One region of the Mesobacillus stamsii genome, then DNA from elsewhere that is predicted to be linked to it. Evidence: predicted binding sites of a transcription regulator. Region 1 holds the regulator's gene; the other holds the start of a gene.
The links. The regulator CtsR, encoded in region 1, represses protease genes until heat stress. The targets are predictions, from matches to a motif close to ATGGTCAATAAAGGTCAAACA.
Positions count from the first base shown of each region.

Region 1 (6,255 bases):
TGCTATGCCCTCCCCTTCCCGAACAAGACCAAGTAAGATGTGTTCTGTACCAATATTGTTATGTCCAAGGCGGATTGCCTCTTCCTGTGCCAGAGCCAATACCTTTTGTGCTCTCTCTGTAAATCGTCCAAACATCATAAGATCATCCTCCTAACTCGTCTTTTGTCTCCATTTTCAATCGTTCTCTTATTAAAGCAGCTCTGCGGATATCGCGTTCATTCGGTTTTAGCGGCCCTCCCGCATATGATTGCAAAAAGCCCGGCTGAGTCAAAATCATCAATTCATTCAAAATGGATTTCGATATATTTTTAATATACCCCATATCGATCCCAAGCCTTAAGTCAGACAGGCATCGAGCAGCTTCCTTTGTCTCAATGACTCTGCTGTAGGCAAGCGTTCCGTAAGAGCGAAACACCCTATCTTCTAATTGTATGTTCGAAGTTTGGGCTAATGCTTCCCGCGCCGACCTTTCCTGAGATATTATCTGCCTGACGACACTTTGCAAATCATCTACAATATCGACTTCTGATTTTCCAAGTGTGATTTGGTTCGATATTTGAAAAATATTTCCTAACGCTTCACTGCCCTCTCCGTAAATACCTCTTACCACCAAACCTAGCTGATTAATCGCCGGTACAATCCGATTCATTTGCTGCGTTAAAACGAGCCCTGGCAGGTGCATCATTACCGATGCTCTCAGGCCAGTTCCTGCATTCGTTGGACAGCTCGTCAAATAGCCGAATTTTTCATCAAACGCATAATTCACATACCCTTCCAGCCAATCATCGATTTCATTGGCGGCCTTTAAAGCTTCCGTCAGCTGGAAGCCTGGGAACAAACATTGAATTCGGATGTGATCCTCTTCATTAATCATGATGCTGATTTTTTCATTTCCCGATAGGAGCACTGCACCATGAACAGAATTTTCCGCTAGATTTGGGCTGATTAAATGCTTCTCAACTAAAACCCTTTTCTTCAAAGGTGGAATCTCAGCCATTTTAATCAGTTCAAGCTGTCCAAAGCCAGCGGCAGAAGTTTGGCTGGCACGTTCCATGATCGTGCCAATAACCGCCTCTGCCTCTCCATTAGTAAACAAGGTAGGAAAATTAAATTCATCAAGGTTTCGTGCAAAGCGAATGCGAGAGCTTAGAATAATATCGGAATCAGGACCATCATCGCTCATCCAGGAGCTAACAGCCTGATTAATGAATTTCTCTAATGACAATGCTACTCCCCTCCCTCTTGACTTGCAGATAATTTCCGTTCGAGTTCCCTGATCTGATCCCTCGTTCCGGCAGCTTGCTCAAATTCTTCCTCTGAAATTTGGTGCTTTAAAATTTGCTTTAAATGATCAAGTGTCTTCCTTAAATGAAGGTCACCGCCGATCCTTTTCGGTATTTTTCCATTATGCGTTTCATTTCCGCTCTGCAGCCTTCTGACAATGGGTGTCAATTGCTCTCGAAAAGCATCGTAACAAGTTGCACAGCCAAACCGGCCGATCTTCACAAACTGCGGAAAAGTCATCGAACACTGTGGACACTGAGATACTTGATCCATCTTAAACGTTTCCTTCTTTTGTTCAAAAGCAGGCTCCATATTCAATAAACCAGCCAGCAAGCTATTGATCGAAAAAGCCGGACCATTGTTCATCATGAACAACTCCCCTTTTTCCTGGGCGCACTGTTCACACAAATGAAGCTCCGATTTTTCTCCATTTGAGTAATTCGTAAAGTGCAGTGTAGCCGGCCTTTGATTGCACTCTTGGCAAATCAACGCCATCACCTCTTTGTTTGCTTTTTTATAATTATTTATATTTTATTGCCATTAGCATTGCCTTCAACATTCTCGCTCTCAGCTCATCCCGCTGCGGCAGCTCTATATACAGGACGGACCGATCGAGCACGCTCAGCATGATCTTTGCCTCACGGCCGGTGACCACATCTTCCTCCACAAGACGGAAGATAACATGCTCAGCGCTACTTTGCGAAATTCGTGACTGAATCAAAGACAGTAAATCATCAATCAAATGTGCATGATCATAAGCCTGGACTTTGATGATCCGGATGTAGCCACCGCCACCCCGTTTGCTCTCAACAAGATAGCCTCTTTCAATCGTGAACCTTGTATTGATAACATAATTGATCTGGGACGGCACGCACTGAAATTTATCGGCGATTTCATTTCGCTTGATTTCCACGATATCCTTATCGCTCATTTCTAAAACCTGTTTTAGGTAATGTTCGATGATGTCCGATATATTCCTCACTAAACCTCCCCCATTCTGACTTTGACTATATTTGACCTTAATTATATAAAAAAATTGTTTTCAATGCAATGAATGCATCCTGAATTATTTTCGTTAAAATAATGTATGCCTAAACATGAGGATGTGTTGGTTATTATACCCATTTTATAACATGTGGAAACTCGTATCGGGACACATTTAACAACACACCACACATTAGATCGAAAATGTGCTAAATCTACAGCAAATGGAAAAAGCCGTGAATCCCTTTCATGAATGGCAAACTGATTATGTATTTCGTGAAAAATGACAATCCAACAGAAGCCAGGTTCCGCTATTGAAAGACTGATTCATAAAAGGGCTGGCAAACTGAAGGGCAGAAGCGGAGAGTGAAAGACGCTTTTTTACCGGCATTCAAGAAAGGCTGTGGAAAAATATCTATGTTCTCTCTGGAATCATTGGCATGTGTTGAATGGAAGTGATTAATTCAGTCCAGATCAATCGTTAAAAATTCCGAATCATATTTTGGCTTTCTTTAGGGGTACAGGTTGAATGTTCGGTTTTCCTTCCTGCTTTTGATAGGCGAACCAGTAGGCCATCGCCACAAAGATCGTACCACCCACCGCATTTCCAAGGAACACCGGCACAAAATTATCGAGGTAATCGAGCCAGGTGAAATGGCCGGCAAATATTGCTGCTGGGATGACAAACATATTTGCAACCACGTGCTGAAAGCCAATGGCCACAAAGGCCATCGTGGGGAACCAGATAGCGAAAATCTTGCCAGCCATATCCTCTGCACCGTAGGAAAGCCAAACGGCTGCTGCGACAAGCCAATTACAGCCGATACCTGACAGAAATGCTTCAAGAAAGGTTGCATCTAACTTATGTTCGACGATGTGAACGGTTTTTTCAAGGAAGATTCCGGTTTCCGTAAGACCGGTCAAATGGCCAAACACATAGGCGATAAAAATCGCCCCGAAAAAATTGCTTACAGTGATCAGAGTCCAGTTTTTCAAAACCTTGCCGGCACTGATTTCGTGGGCAAACTTAGCAAGGGGCACCGTCATCATATTTCCCGTCAGCAGCTCTCCGCCAGCGAGCAGTGTCAGAATAAGACCGATGGGAAACACGGATGCGCCAATTAAGGTGCTGAGCCCTTCCAAAGGCCCGATTAGTGGGGCAGTAATCCTGATATATAGCAGATACCCCAATGCGATAAACGCTCCTGCTTCGAAACCGAGAATGTATGTTTGCAACAGAGGATATTTAGTTTTCTTTACACCGTTTCCAATGGTGATTTCCATTATTTTTTCAGGTTTGAAATAGGCCATGAGGAACTCCTTTTTGTTTCAGTGATTGTGAAGTTAATCACATAAATTTATACCTCCATTTTACCTTATTTTCGCTCGAAAACAGTGTGAACATTTTTGAACGATTAATAAAGCGGTTTCATTCAGGAATCACGCTAATTTATGATCTTGCTGGGATAATTTTGTTTGTGGCCGGTAAAGTTTGAAAATGTTAAGGCGTTCTCTGCTGAAAAACATTATTCAAGTAATAGTCAGCTGCAGTCAAAAGAGCCTTATCATTCGATAAGACTCTTATAACTATAATGTGGAGTTAAACCAGAAGCAATCCGTCTAAATCGAGGATTTCAAGCACGTGCTGTTTTTCCTTTTTTATAAAACCTTGTTCCTCAAAGCGGGTTAATGTCCGGCTGATGCTCTCCGGGGTTGTGCCTAAGTAGGATGCTAGATCTTTGTAGCTGACGGGAAGCTTTATCTCATTGGAAGCAGGGGTGATGTGCATACACTCAGCAAGGTATAAGGCAATTCTGGTTTCCACTTTCTCCGTTGCGTACCGGATGGTTTGTTTTTCGGATTTTTCAAGACGACTTGCAAATTCCGCTAAAATTTTTAAGGAAATGGAAGGGTATTTCAGTAAAAGCTCCTGTAAAATAGAGCGCTTGATCACACAAACTTGGGTATCAATTACCGTTTGGGCAAATCCTTTATGGATGGAATCTTGAAATAGAGCAAGTTCACCAGTGAAATCTCCGGGTTGTAAAACGCGTATGAGCAGTTCTTTGCCTGATTCTGATAAGTGGAAAATTTTAATTTTTCCTTCACTTACAATATATAGGGAGTCCACCTCATCGTCGGCTGTATAAATGAATTCGCCTTTGTTAAAGCGAACTGATTTAACGGTCTGCATAATTTCATTCAATTGGTCATTTTCAAGATGATTAAAAATAGGTACGAGTGAAACACATGCCTGATCATTTCCTCCTGAATGTTGGCAGCAGAAAGTACTCTGATGTTTCTTTTCGGTCATTGACATTGCTCCCTTTTCAGTGGCGCCGCTTGGATAAAAGCTGCTCTTTTCGATAAGCCACGAAACTTAAATTTCATTAATCGGATTCCATTTAGGATGACGAGCAAGACGCTCGCTTCATGGACAAACATGCCTAATGCGAGATGGACAGAACCCTTTAATACACCTAAGAGCAAAACGAGTACAATTCTAATGGCGAAATAGGTGTTTTGTAGCACAGTTGCCTTTTCCTTTGATGACTCTTCCATTTCTTAGTTTTCCGCTATCATTTCTATATATCCGTCATCTATAATTGTTCCGCTGAAAACTTGGGAATCGGTCTGTTTGAACTTCGGAACAGGTTCTCCTGTTACCGTTGATTCATTAATGGAAGCCTGGCCTGAGATGATTTTTCCGTCAACAGGAATCTTTCCTCCAGATCGAATGATGACCGTATCTCCCTTGGCAACCTCCTCTGCGGGAATGGTCACGGTAGTGGCATTGCGGATGACAACTGCTTCCTGTGGTGCCAAATCCATTAAGTCCTTTAAGGAAGAACGGGTTTGGTTGTTTTTAATAAAACGTTTTTGATTTTTTTTATACAGGACGGGCAAGTTAATGTTTCTAATTGGATTACTGCTTTTGACATAGTCATAACCTCCTAATTTTCCTACTTAAGTAATTTAAGGGTGAAAGCCAAACATTCTTCTTGAAGGTCGAGATCTTTAGATTGATCGATTTTTAGCCCCTTTTGTAAAATAGAACAGCCTTGTTGGGTCAGAGTATCTTCTAATAGGTCAACCGCTCTGGCAAAATGCTGATACGATGAATCACCCGCTCCAAACACTGCACCGATGTTACTGGATAAATCCGTTGTCTTTAATTCATCATAGAAATCCAGCAGTTCATCAGGCAAATCACCATCTCCCCATGTATAGCTGCCGATAAGGATTCTCTCAAATGAAGAAAGTTCATCCGCATAAGTATCAATCGCATCTTTTATTTCAACATTTTCCCCAAAATTTGTTAATTGTTTAGCGAGTGTCCTTGCAATGAGTTCGGTATTTCCCGTCATACTGGTATACACGATTATCGTGTTCATCCATTCACTCCTTTTAGAACCTGATGATCCTTTTCCTACTAAACTAATGATAAATTATCCTGTCAGCAATTAACTTGATTACAGTCAAGTTTTACAAAGGAGATCAAATAAGAATTTTGCTGGGCGGCATTGAAGTGATGAAAGAAGAAGTGCTAATGATGCCGTAAAAACATAGGAAGATGAACCTGAAGAAGATGAGGATTTCATTAGAATCAATAACAGCCGATTCGAATAGCAACATTATATTTTAATAGAGGAAAACAGAATTTAAAACCATGTCAGCCTGAAAAGACAGCGTTAACCAAATGTTTGGCTTCATACTTCAACTTTCCCGCAATCGCAAAATAATAAAAAAAAGAACAGCCATATTAGCTGTTCTTTCGTTTGCCCGGCGGCGTCCTACTCTCACAGGGGGAAACCCCCAACTACCATCGGCGCTGAGAAGCTTAACTTCCGTGTTCGGTATGGGAACGGGTGTGACCTTCTCGCCATCGCCACCAGACTATTTTGTTTGAGGTTTTCGGTTGTTTGCTGTCGCAAAAACTTTGTTCCCTCAAAACTAGATAATGTGTAAGAAGAATTCAAGAAGAAC
Region 1 covers NZ_JAUSUN010000047.1:252-6,506, reverse strand. Annotated here, with positions in the region: gene clpC (ATP-dependent protease ATP-binding subunit ClpC) at 1-138, opposite strand, end outside; gene mcsB (protein-arginine kinase McsB) at 143-1,225, opposite strand; gene mcsA (protein-arginine kinase activator protein McsA) at 1,228-1,779, opposite strand; gene J2S25_RS19330 (CtsR family transcriptional regulator) at 1,805-2,266, opposite strand; gene J2S25_RS19325 (formate/nitrite transporter family protein) at 2,764-3,579, opposite strand; gene J2S25_RS19320 (Crp/Fnr family transcriptional regulator) at 3,869-4,582, opposite strand; gene J2S25_RS19315 (hypothetical protein) at 4,579-4,830, opposite strand; gene J2S25_RS19310 (P-type ATPase actuator domain-containing protein) at 4,834-5,100, opposite strand; gene J2S25_RS19305 (flavodoxin) at 5,232-5,663, opposite strand; rRNA gene rrf (5S ribosomal RNA) at 6,050-6,165, opposite strand.

Region 2 (6,255 bases), on a different contig from region 1:
AGAATATTCGTTATATGCCGCGTATACGGCGCTTTGAAAATGCATTCACATCCTCCTGCAACATATTTAACAGCCGATCTAGTTCCTGGCTTACTGATATGGTCTGAACGCTGTGAAAACCGGTTTCTTTTGCCAAAGAAATCATTTCTTTTCGTTTTTGTTCGATTTCTTCTTTTATATTAATGCAACATACAGTTTCCATCTGCGTTCACCCCACAGTATATGTTACCATTTTACTATCATTGTCCTAAAAGTGGTAGGAAAAACTTCCTGACTCTTGAGTTCAGCTCCTTGGTTTATCCATATATCGATAAATAACATCTCCGCCTCTTTGGGCTATTCCTCTGAAATGCTTAAAATCATCCCGCTTCACAATTGCTTCACGAAAAACCATAAAGTCTTGCTTAGCAACAAAGATTTCTTCCACCTCTCTGCTTTTCAAGTTTTCAAGCATTCTCTCCGCCTGTTCCTTGTCCATATTTCACACTCCTTACAACAAATCGATAAAACTATTTTATCTCCTATTTTTTCTTTTGCAAATTTGGTTGATTCAAACCTGGCTCAAAAGGTTATTATTCTATATAATAAATTATAAAATTGAATTTTCTAACTTTTACATTTGTAAATTTCGTGAACATTTACAATTTACAACAGATTTTCCTTTACGCCTCGAAATTTTTAAGGCAAAATGTTAGTAATTCGAACTATGACGAAGGAGCGAGTTATATGATAAAAGCTGAAGTTGGAAATGTTGTCGAATTCAAACAAGGATTACAGGGAGTTGTAGAAAAAGTCAATGAAAATTCTGTAATTGTTGATTTAACCTATATGAGCAATTTCAGAGACTTGGAATTAGACCAGCGGACCGTAATCAATCATAAACACTATAAAATTGTAAAAGAAACAGCCTATTAATATACGAATGAAAAGTAATCTTGGCTGCTTTTTTTGGAAGCCCTTCCAGCCTGTAAGAATTTCTTCAGCAATTGGTTTAGTAGGTACTTTTCATTATTGCCGAAAATACTTGTCCATGTTATTTTGATAAAGGATTGTAACATTGATTCTTTATTTTCGTCTAGTATGGTAGAAAACAGCAAATGAAATGACAGGAGGACATTCGGCATGAACAAATGGAGAAAACCATTCATATTCGTCGGCTTATCAACACTTTTGCTCACTGGCTGTGGATCCGCTACGGAGTCTGATAAAACGGCGAACCAGACACCGGAATCACAGCAGGCATCTGCGCCAGAAGCTTCAAAGGAAGAGCAGCCCGCAGCGGAACAGGATAAGAAAAAGGAAGAAGGTTCGATTCGGGTCCTCGAACAGAACCTTGATTATACTTTGAACGGCGAACAGAAACAGCAAACCGGCTTTCTTAAGAATAGCGATAACCAAAACTACTCCATGTACGTCTTGCCTGAATATGAATGGACTGCAGAAGAACCTAACAAGGATGTTCTAATGCTGACTGAGGATGACAGTATCTTTATGAGGATCGAATTGCTTCCAGCAGATACAGAATGGGCCAGGGCCGAAGAAAATGCCAAGGCACAGCTTTCTGCTGCCGGAGCTGAGGTAAAAGAAACGGCAATGCCGGACGACGCATTTTTCAGCAACGCTTGGGGTATGGAAACAAAAAACGGAGCAGACAATATTACCACCTACCTTATTAAAAATGAAGAACAGCCTCTAAAACTAACTCTCTTCACAAAAGAAGGTGCCGACCATCGGGATGCCTTTATCCAAATGGCGAAGACAATCATGAAACAACAAAATTAAAAAAAGAAGGGGAATCCCCTTCTTTTTTTATGGTCGCTTTTGTAAATGGACAGGTTTCATCCACAGTAAAACCATAAATACTAGGCTAATGTAGCCGAATACCGGATACAGGAACGAAAGCAGTGTTCCATAATCAATCAAGCTGATGAAATAACAGATCAGGAAGAGAAAAGAGACGATTAGCATGCTAGGAAGTTTAAGATGCTTTTGAATCTGTCTTTCGAGACCATAAATATTGCCGATTACAGAAGTGAAAATCTCACCATATACAATTAAGACAAAAATCCAATAAAGGCCGGCTGCCAGCTGTTTCATGATTACCGCCATCGGGATTGCGAATGTATCAAATCCTGGAAGCATTATCAAAGTCAAGTGACTTGAAAGCAAAATCACTGTCAAAGCAATGCCTCCAATAATCCCTCCCCACTTAACTGTCTGATCGTCCTTTATCTCGGCTGCAACTGGCACCAGCACTGCCTGGGCAAGTGACAGGTTTAGAGCGGTATAGGAAAATGGACCAATCACCGCTTTCCATCCATCCTCTGCATAAGGAATATAAACAATCTGTTCGAAAAATCCAGGCAATCGAACGGAAAGGGAAAATAAAATCAAACTAAACAAAATCATCATTGGAACGACAAAGGTGTTAACGGCAAAAACACCCTTTAGGCCTACGATCATCACACCAAGTGACAAGGCAATCGTTACAAGAATTCCTAGCGATTTCGTTAAACCAAGCTGTTCCTCAAATACCGCTCCAGCCCCAGAAAGCATAACGGCACACACACCAAGAAGCATGAACAGCATCAATACATTAATGATTCTTCCAAAAAATCGCCCGAATAAATGCACATTCATTTCTTCATACGAATGAGCCCCGATCGATGCTGCCATGCGCATCAATTTAGACCCCATATAAGTAAGAATGGAACCAGCGATGAAGACTCCAAGCAGTCCAAAAATGCCAAAACGGGAAAAAAATTCAACGATTTCCCTCCCGGTCGCAAAGCCAGCTCCCACCACTGTGCCGACATAAACTGCAGCGATTTGAAAGGCAGCACCCCAATTCGTTTTCAAAGCGTTCCCCCTCTCTCTTTTTCAATATATGTTGGAAAAGACAAACCATGACGAGCTTTTTTAATGGGCAAATTATGGCTATTTGGAATCGACAGTAATAGGAAGCATTCAAATAAAGAAAAACCATTTATGACCAAAAATTACTAAGAAATTCCCCAGGCAAAACTCTTGAAAGTCAAAGAAGGTCAAAGTATACTATAAATAAATTGATCAAAGATAGTCAAAGTCAACTTCATCTTTGGTTTTTTAAATGAAAAATTTGAAGGAGGAATTTAAATGCTTTGCCAAATTTGCCAGGAAAAACATGCAAATATTCAATTAAAGGTAAATGTTAATGGGAACCAGAAGCATTTAATGCTCTGTGAAGACTGCTACCAAAAAGAGAAAGAAAAATTAGGTGCCACATTTGGCAGCCCGATGTCCGGATTTACCGGACTTGGCGGTTCACCGTTTAATGATATGTTCAAACAGTTCTCTGGGAATATGAATCAGGCACCTTTCAATCCATCTGCTGCTGCCCCCAAGACAGCCAGCGGCGGGAACGGCTTGATTGACCAATTTGGCAGAAACCTGACTCAAATCGCCAAGACTGGCTTGATTGATCCCGTTATTGGTCGGGATGAAGAAGTAAAACGTGTGATTGAAATTTTAAATAGAAGAAATAAAAACAACCCTGTGCTCATCGGTGAACCCGGTGTAGGAAAAACTGCAATTGCTGAAGGCCTTGCCTTGAAGATTGTCGAGGCTGATGTGCCAGAAAAACTGAAGAATAAAGAAGTTTATCTATTGGATGTCGCTTCCCTCGTATCGAACACCGGAATCCGTGGTCAATTCGAGGAACGAATGAAGCAATTGATTTCTGAATTGCAGGCACGCAAAAACATCATTCTTTTCATTGATGAAATTCACCAGCTTGTAGGTGCAGGCTCTGCGGAAGGTTCTATGGATGCAGGCAATATCCTGAAGCCAGCGCTTGCCCGCGGCGAACTTCAAGTAATCGGTGCAACAACCCTGAAGGAATACCGCAAAATTGAAAAAGATGCAGCTTTAGAAAGACGATTCCAGCCTGTCCATGTATTAGAACCAACTGTCGATGAGGCAATCGAAATCTTAAAGGGAATCCAGACCAAGTACGAGGATTTCCATCAGGTAGTTTTTGCCGATGAAGCCATCAAGGCATGTGTCCAGCTTTCTCACCGATACATCCAGGATCGTTTCCTTCCAGACAAAGCGATTGATCTGATGGATGAAGCAGGATCCAAGCTAAATTTGATTTCTGATTATCCAAATATTAATGATGCTGAAAGCCGCCTTGCTGAACTTGCGAAGGAAAAGGAAGCAGCTTTAAAGCAGGAAGACTATGAAACTGCTGCCAAGCTCCGGGATGAGGAAGCGAAGCTTGAGAAAGCACTCAGTGAAAATGGCAATGCTGAGCGACCTGTAGTCAAGGTAACGCACATCCAGGAAATCATCGAGAAGAAAACTGGCATTCCTGTCGGCAGGCTTCAGGAAGACGAGCAGGAAAAAATGAAAAATCTTGTTGCCAACCTGAATGGAAAAGTCATCGGGCAGGAAGATGCTGTGCAAAAAGTGGCCAAAGCAATTCGCCGTAGCCGGGCAGGTCTGAAATCAAAGAACCGTCCAATCGGCTCATTCCTGTTCGTCGGTCCTACCGGTGTCGGTAAGACTGAACTATCCAAGACTTTGGCAGAGGAACTCTTTGGTTCAAAAGATGCAATGGTGCGTCTCGACATGAGTGAGTATATGGAGAAACACAGTGTTTCCAAGCTGATTGGTTCACCTCCAGGCTATGTAGGCCATGATGAAGCTGGCCAGCTGACGGAAAAAGTACGCCGCAACCCATACAGCATCATTTTGCTGGACGAGATTGAAAAAGCTCATCCAGATGTACAGCATATGTTCCTGCAAATCCTCGAAGATGGCCGCCTAACTGACAGCCAAGGCCGAACAGTAAGCTTTAAAGACACCGTCATCATTATGACAAGCAACGCAGGTGTCGGACACAAAACCATCAAGGTAGGCTTTGGTCAAAATACTGCTGTCAATGAATCAAGCATTCTCGATTCACTAGGAGGATTCTTCAAGCCAGAATTCCTGAACCGCTTCGACAGTATCATTGAGTTCAAGTCTCTTGAGAAGCAACATCTGCTCCAGATCGTCGACTTGATGCTAGCAGAACTGAAAGAAACACTTGCAGAGCAGAACATCACCCTCGAAGTGACAATGGAAGTGAAGGCAAAGCTTGCGGAGCTTGGATACCACCCAGCATTCGGTGCCCGTCCACTGCGTCGTTCCATCCAGGAACAACTAGAGGATTCCATCGCAGACTTCATCCTCGAAGCACCAGAAGCAAACCAGTTGGAAGCAGTCATGGAAAAGGACGAGATTATCATCAAGCAAAAATAAGTATTTATCGTATGCCCGAGGTTTTGTAACTTCGGGTTTTTTTAAAACCTGGAATAGACAAATGAACAAAGAACGAAGCATGTAAAAATTTGAAACCCGCACTAAAATGCGGGCTTTTGTTTTGGAATGGCACCAACGATGTTTATTGATGACCTTTTTTCCTCTGATTATCAAAAAGCGGGCACCAATAAGGGATAGGACCTAAACAAAAAAAACTGCGCCAAACTGGATTTCCATCAAGTTTGGCGCAGTTTGGACTCTCTTTGTTTCTTTGTTTTTACAGTGCGCTGTCGTCGACTGAATCTAGCCAGCTGTCGATTTCGTCAATTACTGACTCGACACAGCCTTCTTCGAATGGGGAAATCAAGTTCGCTTCCTTCACCAATTCAGTAAAAGCCATGCTTCCGCCTAGCATGCATAGATGCGCGTAGTCTTTCCAGGCTTCTTCCTTGTTTTCCCTTGAACGCTTCCAGAATTGGAATGCACAAATTTGGGCAAGCGTGTAATCAATATAATAAAATGGCGAGTTGTAAATATGGCCCTGACGCTGCCAGAATCCACCTTCTTCAAGATATGTGTTGCCATCATAATCTTTGTGCGGCAGATATTTTTTCTCGATTTTGCGCCATTGCTGTTTTCTCTCCGCAGGTGTTGCCTGAGGATTTTCATAAACCCAGTGCTGGAATTCGTCAACCGATACTCCGTATGGCAAGAACAACAGACCGCTGCTCAGGTGAGAGAATTTGTATTTATCGGTATCTTCTTTGAAAAATAACTCCATCCACGGCCATGTGAAAAATTCCATACTCATGGAGTGAATTTCACATGCCTCATAGGTGGGCCAGTTATACTCCGGAATCTCAAAATGACGGCTTGAGAATACTTGGAAGGCATGTCCTGCTTCATGTGTCAGAACATCAATATCTCCGGATGTGCCATTAAAATTCGAGAAAATAAACGGTGACTTAT
Region 2 covers NZ_JAUSUN010000008.1:21,979-28,233, forward strand. Annotated here, with positions in the region: gene J2S25_RS08400 (aspartyl-phosphate phosphatase Spo0E family protein) at 11-202, opposite strand; gene ykzS (protein YkzS) at 284-478, opposite strand; gene J2S25_RS08410 (YkvS family protein) at 727-915, shown strand; gene J2S25_RS08415 (DUF8580 domain-containing lipoprotein) at 1,123-1,782, shown strand; gene J2S25_RS08420 (YkvI family membrane protein) at 1,810-2,859, opposite strand; gene J2S25_RS08425 (ATP-dependent Clp protease ATP-binding subunit) at 3,136-5,286, shown strand; gene J2S25_RS08430 (M3 family oligoendopeptidase) at 5,564-6,255, opposite strand, start outside.
Region 2: J2S25_RS08425 (ATP-dependent Clp protease ATP-binding subunit) is a predicted target of CtsR. The motif match lies at 3,031-3,051, and genes of this name have one in related genera.